2 regions of the Streptococcus mobilis genome follow, and region 2 is predicted to be linked to the other one. Evidence: predicted binding sites of a transcription regulator. Region 2 holds the regulator's gene; the other holds the start of a gene.

Region 1 (3,422 bases), 510 kb from region 2:
CCAAAGATCATCGAGCCGGATTGGTGGATTCCAGCTGCAAATTCACCGTGGCTAGCAATAATGATACCAATACTCATTATTGACATTCCTCCTTATAAAATTTGTTTGACTTTCAGTTTAAGAAAACTTTAAGCTACTTTATTATAAATCGTTTCCACACTTAAGTCAATTTTTCTATCAAAATCTCGATGTAAAAACATTGATTTATTATATTAAATCATCGTTAGATAGAAAAAGAATGCTCTTGAATGAATTTTGTTTATTACTTGTTGATGCTTAAAAAATCAATAATAGATATGTTTTATAGGATTTTGTTCTCAATGAAAAGATTCCGAGAATCAAACGATATTCTCGAAAACAAAAATAAATATATAACAAATTGTATATGAGAGTGATTGAGAGCACTCAAAAAGACTAGCCCAGTTGGGCTAGTCCTGTAGGTTCAGTTGTTTAGTTTGTAAAGTCAAGTACCATACGTCCTTGAATGGTTCCGGCTTCCATTTCGTCAAAGACTTTGACAGCATCTTCTACTGGACGTTTTTGAACGACAGGGACTACCAAGCCTTCTGCACCAAATTGGAAAGCTTCTTCCAAGTCTTTACGAGTTCCTACAAGAGAACCAATGACTTGGATACCATCTAATACAGTTTTCACAATGCTGAGGTCCATCATTTCAGAAGGAAGACCAACTGCGACCACGCGGCCACCAGCACGAACAGAATCTACTGCTTGGTTGAAAGCTACTTTAGAAACGGCTGTTACGACAGCAGAGTGAGCTCCACCGTTTGTTTTTTCTTTGATCAATCCTGGGACATCTTCGACTTCGCGACCGTTGATGACAAAGTCTGCACCAACTTCTTTCGCCAATTCTAGTTTATCATTGTTGATATCGACAGCGATGACATGTGCGTTGAAGACTTTCTTAGCATATTGAACAGCCAAGTTTCCTAGTCCACCAGCTCCATAGATAACGATCCATTGTCCTGGTTCAGCTTTGGCTTCTTTGATGGCTTTGTAAGTTGTAACACCTGCACACGTAATAGAAGATGCTTGGGCTGGATCTAATCCTTCAGGTACTTTCACTGCGTAATCTGCAGTAACGATACATTGTTCAGCCATCCCTCCATCAACAGAGTAACCAGCATTTTTTACAGTACGGCAAAGAGTTTCACGACCAGTTGTACAGTATTCACAAGTTCCACATCCTTCGAAGAACCATGCGACACTGACACGATCCCCAACTTTTAGGCTCTTGACATCTGGAGCAACTTCTTTAACAATACCGATTCCTTCGTGTCCAAGAACACGGCCTGGAACTTTACCGAAGTCCCCGTGAGCAACGTGCAAGTCAGTGTGGCAGACACCACAGTATTCGATTTGAACAAGTGCTTCCCCTGTTTCAAGTGGACGCATGTCTTTGTTTGCAACGATTTCAACACCAGTACCTTCTGGATTTACAACAACAGCTTTCATTTTGTTCCTCCTTAAGTGAACGAGAAGCGGTTTAAAATTTTTGAAAGCGCTTCTTTAATAACTATGTTAATAATATCACAAACTAGATGACGAGGCAATGAAAAAAATGGAAAAAAAGGGCGGTATTGATTAACCGATTAAGGATTTGGCGCAGAAAAAGACATGAGGGGATAACTCATGTCTGTTAGTTTTATAAGAATAATTGAATGAGTTGGCGCGCGACACCGTCTTCGTTATTCGTGAAATCTATGACGGAGTCTGCATAAGGGAGAAGGACGGAGCTAGCATTTTTCATAGCGTATCCATGACCAGCGAGAGCTAGCATGTCGGTATCGTTGTGCTCGTCTCCAAAGGCAATCAAATCCTTCTGATCCATATTGAGTTTATCTAGAAGGTAGGTCAGAGCAGATGCTTTGGTCACATTTTTGGGATTGCATTCCAGAATATTTAAGGGACCACCCCAAGTATTGATAGACAGATTGTAGTCATAATGCCGATTCATTTCATCTGCCAGAGCATATTTGTCTTCCGCTTTCGTTTGAAAGAGGATACAGTTTGGGTCGCTCGTTACCCGTTCGGGGTTGAATTGATTTTCTGGTTGGAAAGCCTCAATACCGAATAATTTAGGATCTGCGACGTGCTCATTTGGATCGGTAATAAAGAATTTATTGCGGTATTCGCCTGCTATAAAGTCAGCCTGGATGGTGTCTCGGTTGGCGACCATATCTAACAGGTATTTTTTATCTAAAGTCAAACATTGTTCATCCACCCATTTTTTCTCAGGTAGATGCGTAAGGGAGCCGTTAAAATTGATCATCGGAGTATCTAGCTCTAGTTGTTTGTAGTAGGTATGTGCCATACGGTAGGGGCGGCCTGTTGTAATAATAACTTTATGGCCAAGAGCACTAATTTTTTTAATGGTCTCAATGGTAAAGTCGCTCAATTTGCTTTCGGAATTTAAGAGGGTACCGTCTAGATCTAGAGCGATCATCTTTTTATGCATATTTCAGTTCCTTTCGAGAAGAATGAGACCATTATATCAGAAAAATCGGAAAAGCGCTCAAAAATCGAGAAGAGAAGCGGGATTTCTTGAAAGACGAAAGATCTTTTGATAGAATAGATATAACGTTCGCAAATTGATTGGGAGCGAGAATGATGAAAAAGGAGTTTATTCTGAAATGGATAAGTTTTTTAAACTTTCAGAACATGGAACCACTGTTCGAACAGAGGTTCTTGCTGGTTTGACAACCTTTTTTGCGATGAGTTATATCCTCTTCGTAAACCCTCAAATGTTGTCACAAACAGGTATGCCAGCTCAAGGGGTCTTCCTTGCAACGATTATTGGATCCGTTGTCGGAACCTTGATGATGGCTTTTTATGCCAATTTACCTTATGCACAAGCACCTGGGATGGGCTTGAATGCCTTCTTTACCTTTACCGTTGTATTTGGTATGGGCTACTCATGGCAGGAAGCTTTGGGAATGGTCTTCATTTGTGGTGTGATCTCATTGATTATCACATTGACAAATGTTCGGAAGATGATCATCGAATCGATTCCGACCGCTCTTCGCTCTGCTATTTCAGCTGGGATCGGGATTTTCTTGGCCTATGTTGGAATTAAGAATGCGGGATTTTTGAAATTCACGATTGACCCTCATACCTATACAGTGGTTGGAGAAGGAGCAGATAAGGCGAATGCAACGATCTCAGCCAATGCATCTGCTGTTCCTGGATTGGTTGCTTTTAACAATCCAGCTGTCCTCTTGGCTCTTGTTGGTCTTGCGATTACTATTTTCTTTGTTGTCAAAGGGATTAAGGGAGGGATTATCCTTTCTATCTTAGTAACGACTGTGCTTGGAATTCTCATCCATGTTGTTGATATCACTAAAATTGACTTTGCAAGTAATCATCTAGGAGCTGCCTTTAATGATTTAGGCACGATCTTTGGT
Region 2 (3,422 bases):
ATAACGAGACAGGCGATCTTCTACCGATTAAAGAAATCGGAGAACTCTTAAAAGATCATCCAGCTGTCTTTCACGTTGATGCTGTCCAAGCAATCGGAAAGGTCCCTGTCTATCCCGAAAAGTTGGGAATTGATTTTCTCAGTGCTTCTGCCCACAAATTCCATGGACCAAAGGGCGTTGGCTTCCTTTATGCGGCTACCCCAGATTTTGATAATCTCATCCATGGTGGGGATCAGGAAAGTAAGATGAGAGCCAGCACGGAAAATCTTATTTCTATTGTCGGGATGGCAACCGCGCTTCAGCAAGCTACACTTCATCAAGAAGAAAATTTCCACCAGGTTCAAAAACTCGGCCAAGAACTAGTCAATGGTTTAGCAGCCTACGACTACTACGTTAATGCGAATGACGGTCATCTTCCATTTGTTTGGAATCTTGGCTTTCCGGGTGTCCAAAATGATTTATTATTGATGCGACTCGATCTTGCTGGCATTTCTGTCTCTACAGGTTCTGCTTGTACCGCTGGTACAGTTCAACCCAGCCATGTCCTTGAGGCACTCTATGGAAAAGATAGCTCACGCCTAAAAGAATCCCTTCGAATTAGTTTTTCAGAACTCAATACCGTAGAGGAAGTTCAAGACTTCCTCTCAAAACTTAAAGAAATTTTATCATAGGAGAACAATATGGCTTTTGAAACAAGTGTTTCATTGAAAGACTGTAAATATACCTATAGTCTACACCCAAATGTTAAAAAATATACCTTACGTGACAATACATTTGCTGTTACAAAGGTTGGAAATTACGAGTTAAATCGTTTGCTCGAAGCCGTTCCAAATAGCGGCGAAGGCTTCCTACTTAAAATCATTTTTAATAAAGATTTGACAGGTTTTAAGATCAATATTACAGACAAGTCTGGGCTTCGCCTGGTTAATATCTTTAAAAATCCAGAAAATGACATTATCCAACAAAAATTCTATTTCCTAATGGATAGTCTTGTCGAAAGAGAAATTTTCAACAAAACAGAGGCCTAATATGGTAACCTTAACTTATATCGACGCCTACCAAGTAGAACGAACGACTACTTATCCTGACCTTGCAGCCTGTATCCTAGCTTTTTCAGGCTGTGTAACCCTGCCTGACTCTTACTCAATCGTATCCATTGAATACAAGGGGGAAAAGCTCCCCTATACAGGACGAGTCGATGGACTCTATGCTTTTTTGAAAAAGGTAGAACAAGCTGAAAACTAAGCTGATGCTGATGGAACTCTCCATTGCCATCAGCTTTTTCTTTAGACAAAAATATTTTTGAAAAACCGCTCTAGATAGTTGATTTTTTCACAATCTTCCTATACAATAAGAGGGAAAGGTTGTGATATTGTGAAACATGATAAAAATACTCCAATTCCACGCGCAACAGCAAAACGCTTATCGCTCTACTACCGCATTTTTAAACGCTTTAACTCTGAAAAAATAGAACGCGCCAATTCCAAGCAAATTGCTGATGCAATTGGGATTGACTCTGCTACTGTTCGCCGAGATTTCTCTTATTTTGGTGAATTAGGAAGACGTGGATTTGGTTATGACGTAAAAAAACTGATGAACTTCTTTGCGGATCTCTTAAATGACAATGCCATTACCAATGTCGCTATTGTGGGGATCGGAAATATGGGAAGTGCACTCCTCAACTATCGCTTCCATGAACGCAATAAGATGAAAATTGTCATGGCGTTTGATCTAGACGATCATGAACTGATCAATACCAAAAGTAAGGACGGAATTCCCATTTACGGTATTTCCTCCATTAAAGAAAAGCTCAAACAAGAAGGCATTCAAACAGCCATCCTAACTGTTCCAAGCGTCAAGGCTCAAGAAGTGGCTAGCCTTTTGGTAGATGCTGGTGTCAAGGGAATTCTCAGCTTCTCACCAGTGCATCTGACAGTCCCTAAAGATGTCGTCGTCCAATATGTCGATCTCACCAGTGAATTGCAAACACTCCTTTATTTCATGCGAAAAAACGAAGAATAAAGACTTATACATTAAAAAGAAAAAAGGCTGGGACAAAAGTCCTAGCCTCTCAATTATTTTTGGATTGTCGAGCAAGACGCAGTGGTTGAGTGGGCTCTACTACGCTGATTTCATCAGCTTTTACAGCCCTACTCAACTGTGCGGAGGTGGGACGACGAAATCGAATTCTAACGAATTACCGATTTCTGTCCCACTCTCTTTTTTATACCAAATAATCGGTTTCTTCACGGTAACTATAATAGTTTTCTTCAGATACAATCAAGTGATCCAATAAGGTTAAACCCATCACTTCACAGGCCTCTAAGACTCGATGAGTTACTTCATCATCGTTTTTACTGGGAAATACGGCACCAGATGGATGATTGTGAGCCAAGATGATAGAGGTTGCCATGTGCTTTAGTGCATAATGCAGGATTTCACGTGGCTCCGCAATACTTCGATTCACGGTTCCAATAAAAATGGTCTGCTGATGAATAATTTCATTCTGCGTATTTAAATAGAGAGCAACCAGGTGCTCCTGTTTCTTATGGCCGATTTCCTGTTGAATTTTATGGGCCAATTTCTGGCTGCTCATAATCTGTTCGGAAGTCATCAATTCGTCTTTATGAATCCTTCGTCCAAACTCAATCACAGCCTGAAGTTCGATGGCCTTCACCCGGCCAATGCCAGAGATTTCCTGTAGTTCCTCTAGGGTTAATTGACTTAACTCCTTTAAACTATTAACCGAACTCAGAAGACCTTGTGCAATCTCATAAACGCTTTTTTGCTTATTGCCTGTCCGTAAGAGAATGGATAACAATTCTTGATGACTCAGCTTATCTACCCCTTCAGAAACCAAACGTTCTCTAGGAAGCAAAGATGGTTCAATAAATGATATGTCGTACATAATTTCCTCCTCACTTATTAATTCGTAATAAATGGAGAAAACGACAACCTTTCATTATTTACAGGCGATTTCTTCCTTCAAATCATCTAACACTAAGACTTCATCTTTATTAAAGCGGATCTGATAACCTGTTTGAACTTGTTCAAGCTCCTTTAAAAACTGTTGAATTTCACAGCGGATCAAGTACTCCTGGCTCTGAGGAATGGCCTCTAAAGCTTGGTAGACCTGCTCTACTTCGTAGATTCCTTTCGTAATTAAACCATTTCGTGGAAAATCATTTACTAAGAGATTGTAGAAATGATGCAAGAGATGATAAATTCGCTCTTTCGTCACTATTCTACCTCCTTATCATACTCTTTCTCCTCTTATTATATACTGATTTTCCCTTAATATTATGACAAGTTCCTTACATTATATTACCAATCTCTTACAATTTTACAAGAATTTCTCCCAGCCTCCTACATAGAAAAGGCCCAGACATTTCTGTCTCGGGCTTTATTTTCTTAAAGTTGCA

Evidence for each region. Region 2 encodes Rex, which represses fermentation and respiration genes when NADH is low (regulators of the CRP and FNR family bind a similar motif). Its sites were predicted from a motif close to TTGTGAANTANTTCACAA; they were not measured.
Region 1: a site for Rex is predicted at 1,537-1,554, ahead of adhP (alcohol dehydrogenase AdhP). Genes of this name have one in related genera too.

The regions. Positions count from the first base shown of each region.
Region 1 is NZ_AP041823.1:1,809,238-1,812,659, reverse strand. Features, by position in the region: gene AC6IZR_RS08700 (PTS sugar transporter subunit IIB) at 1-77, opposite strand, end outside; gene adhP (alcohol dehydrogenase AdhP) at 451-1,473, opposite strand; gene AC6IZR_RS08690 (Cof-type HAD-IIB family hydrolase) at 1,664-2,476, opposite strand; gene AC6IZR_RS08685 (NCS2 family permease) at 2,652-3,422, shown strand, end outside.
Region 2 is NZ_AP041823.1:1,295,571-1,298,992, forward strand. Features, by position in the region: gene AC6IZR_RS06105 (cysteine desulfurase family protein) at 1-671, shown strand, start outside; gene AC6IZR_RS06110 (DUF1831 domain-containing protein) at 681-1,028, shown strand; gene AC6IZR_RS06115 (DUF4649 family protein) at 1,030-1,245, shown strand; gene AC6IZR_RS06120 (redox-sensing transcriptional repressor Rex) at 1,375-2,022, shown strand; gene radC (RadC family protein) at 2,225-2,908, opposite strand; gene AC6IZR_RS06130 (hypothetical protein) at 2,963-3,241, opposite strand; gene AC6IZR_RS06135 (class A sortase) at 3,412-3,422, opposite strand, start outside.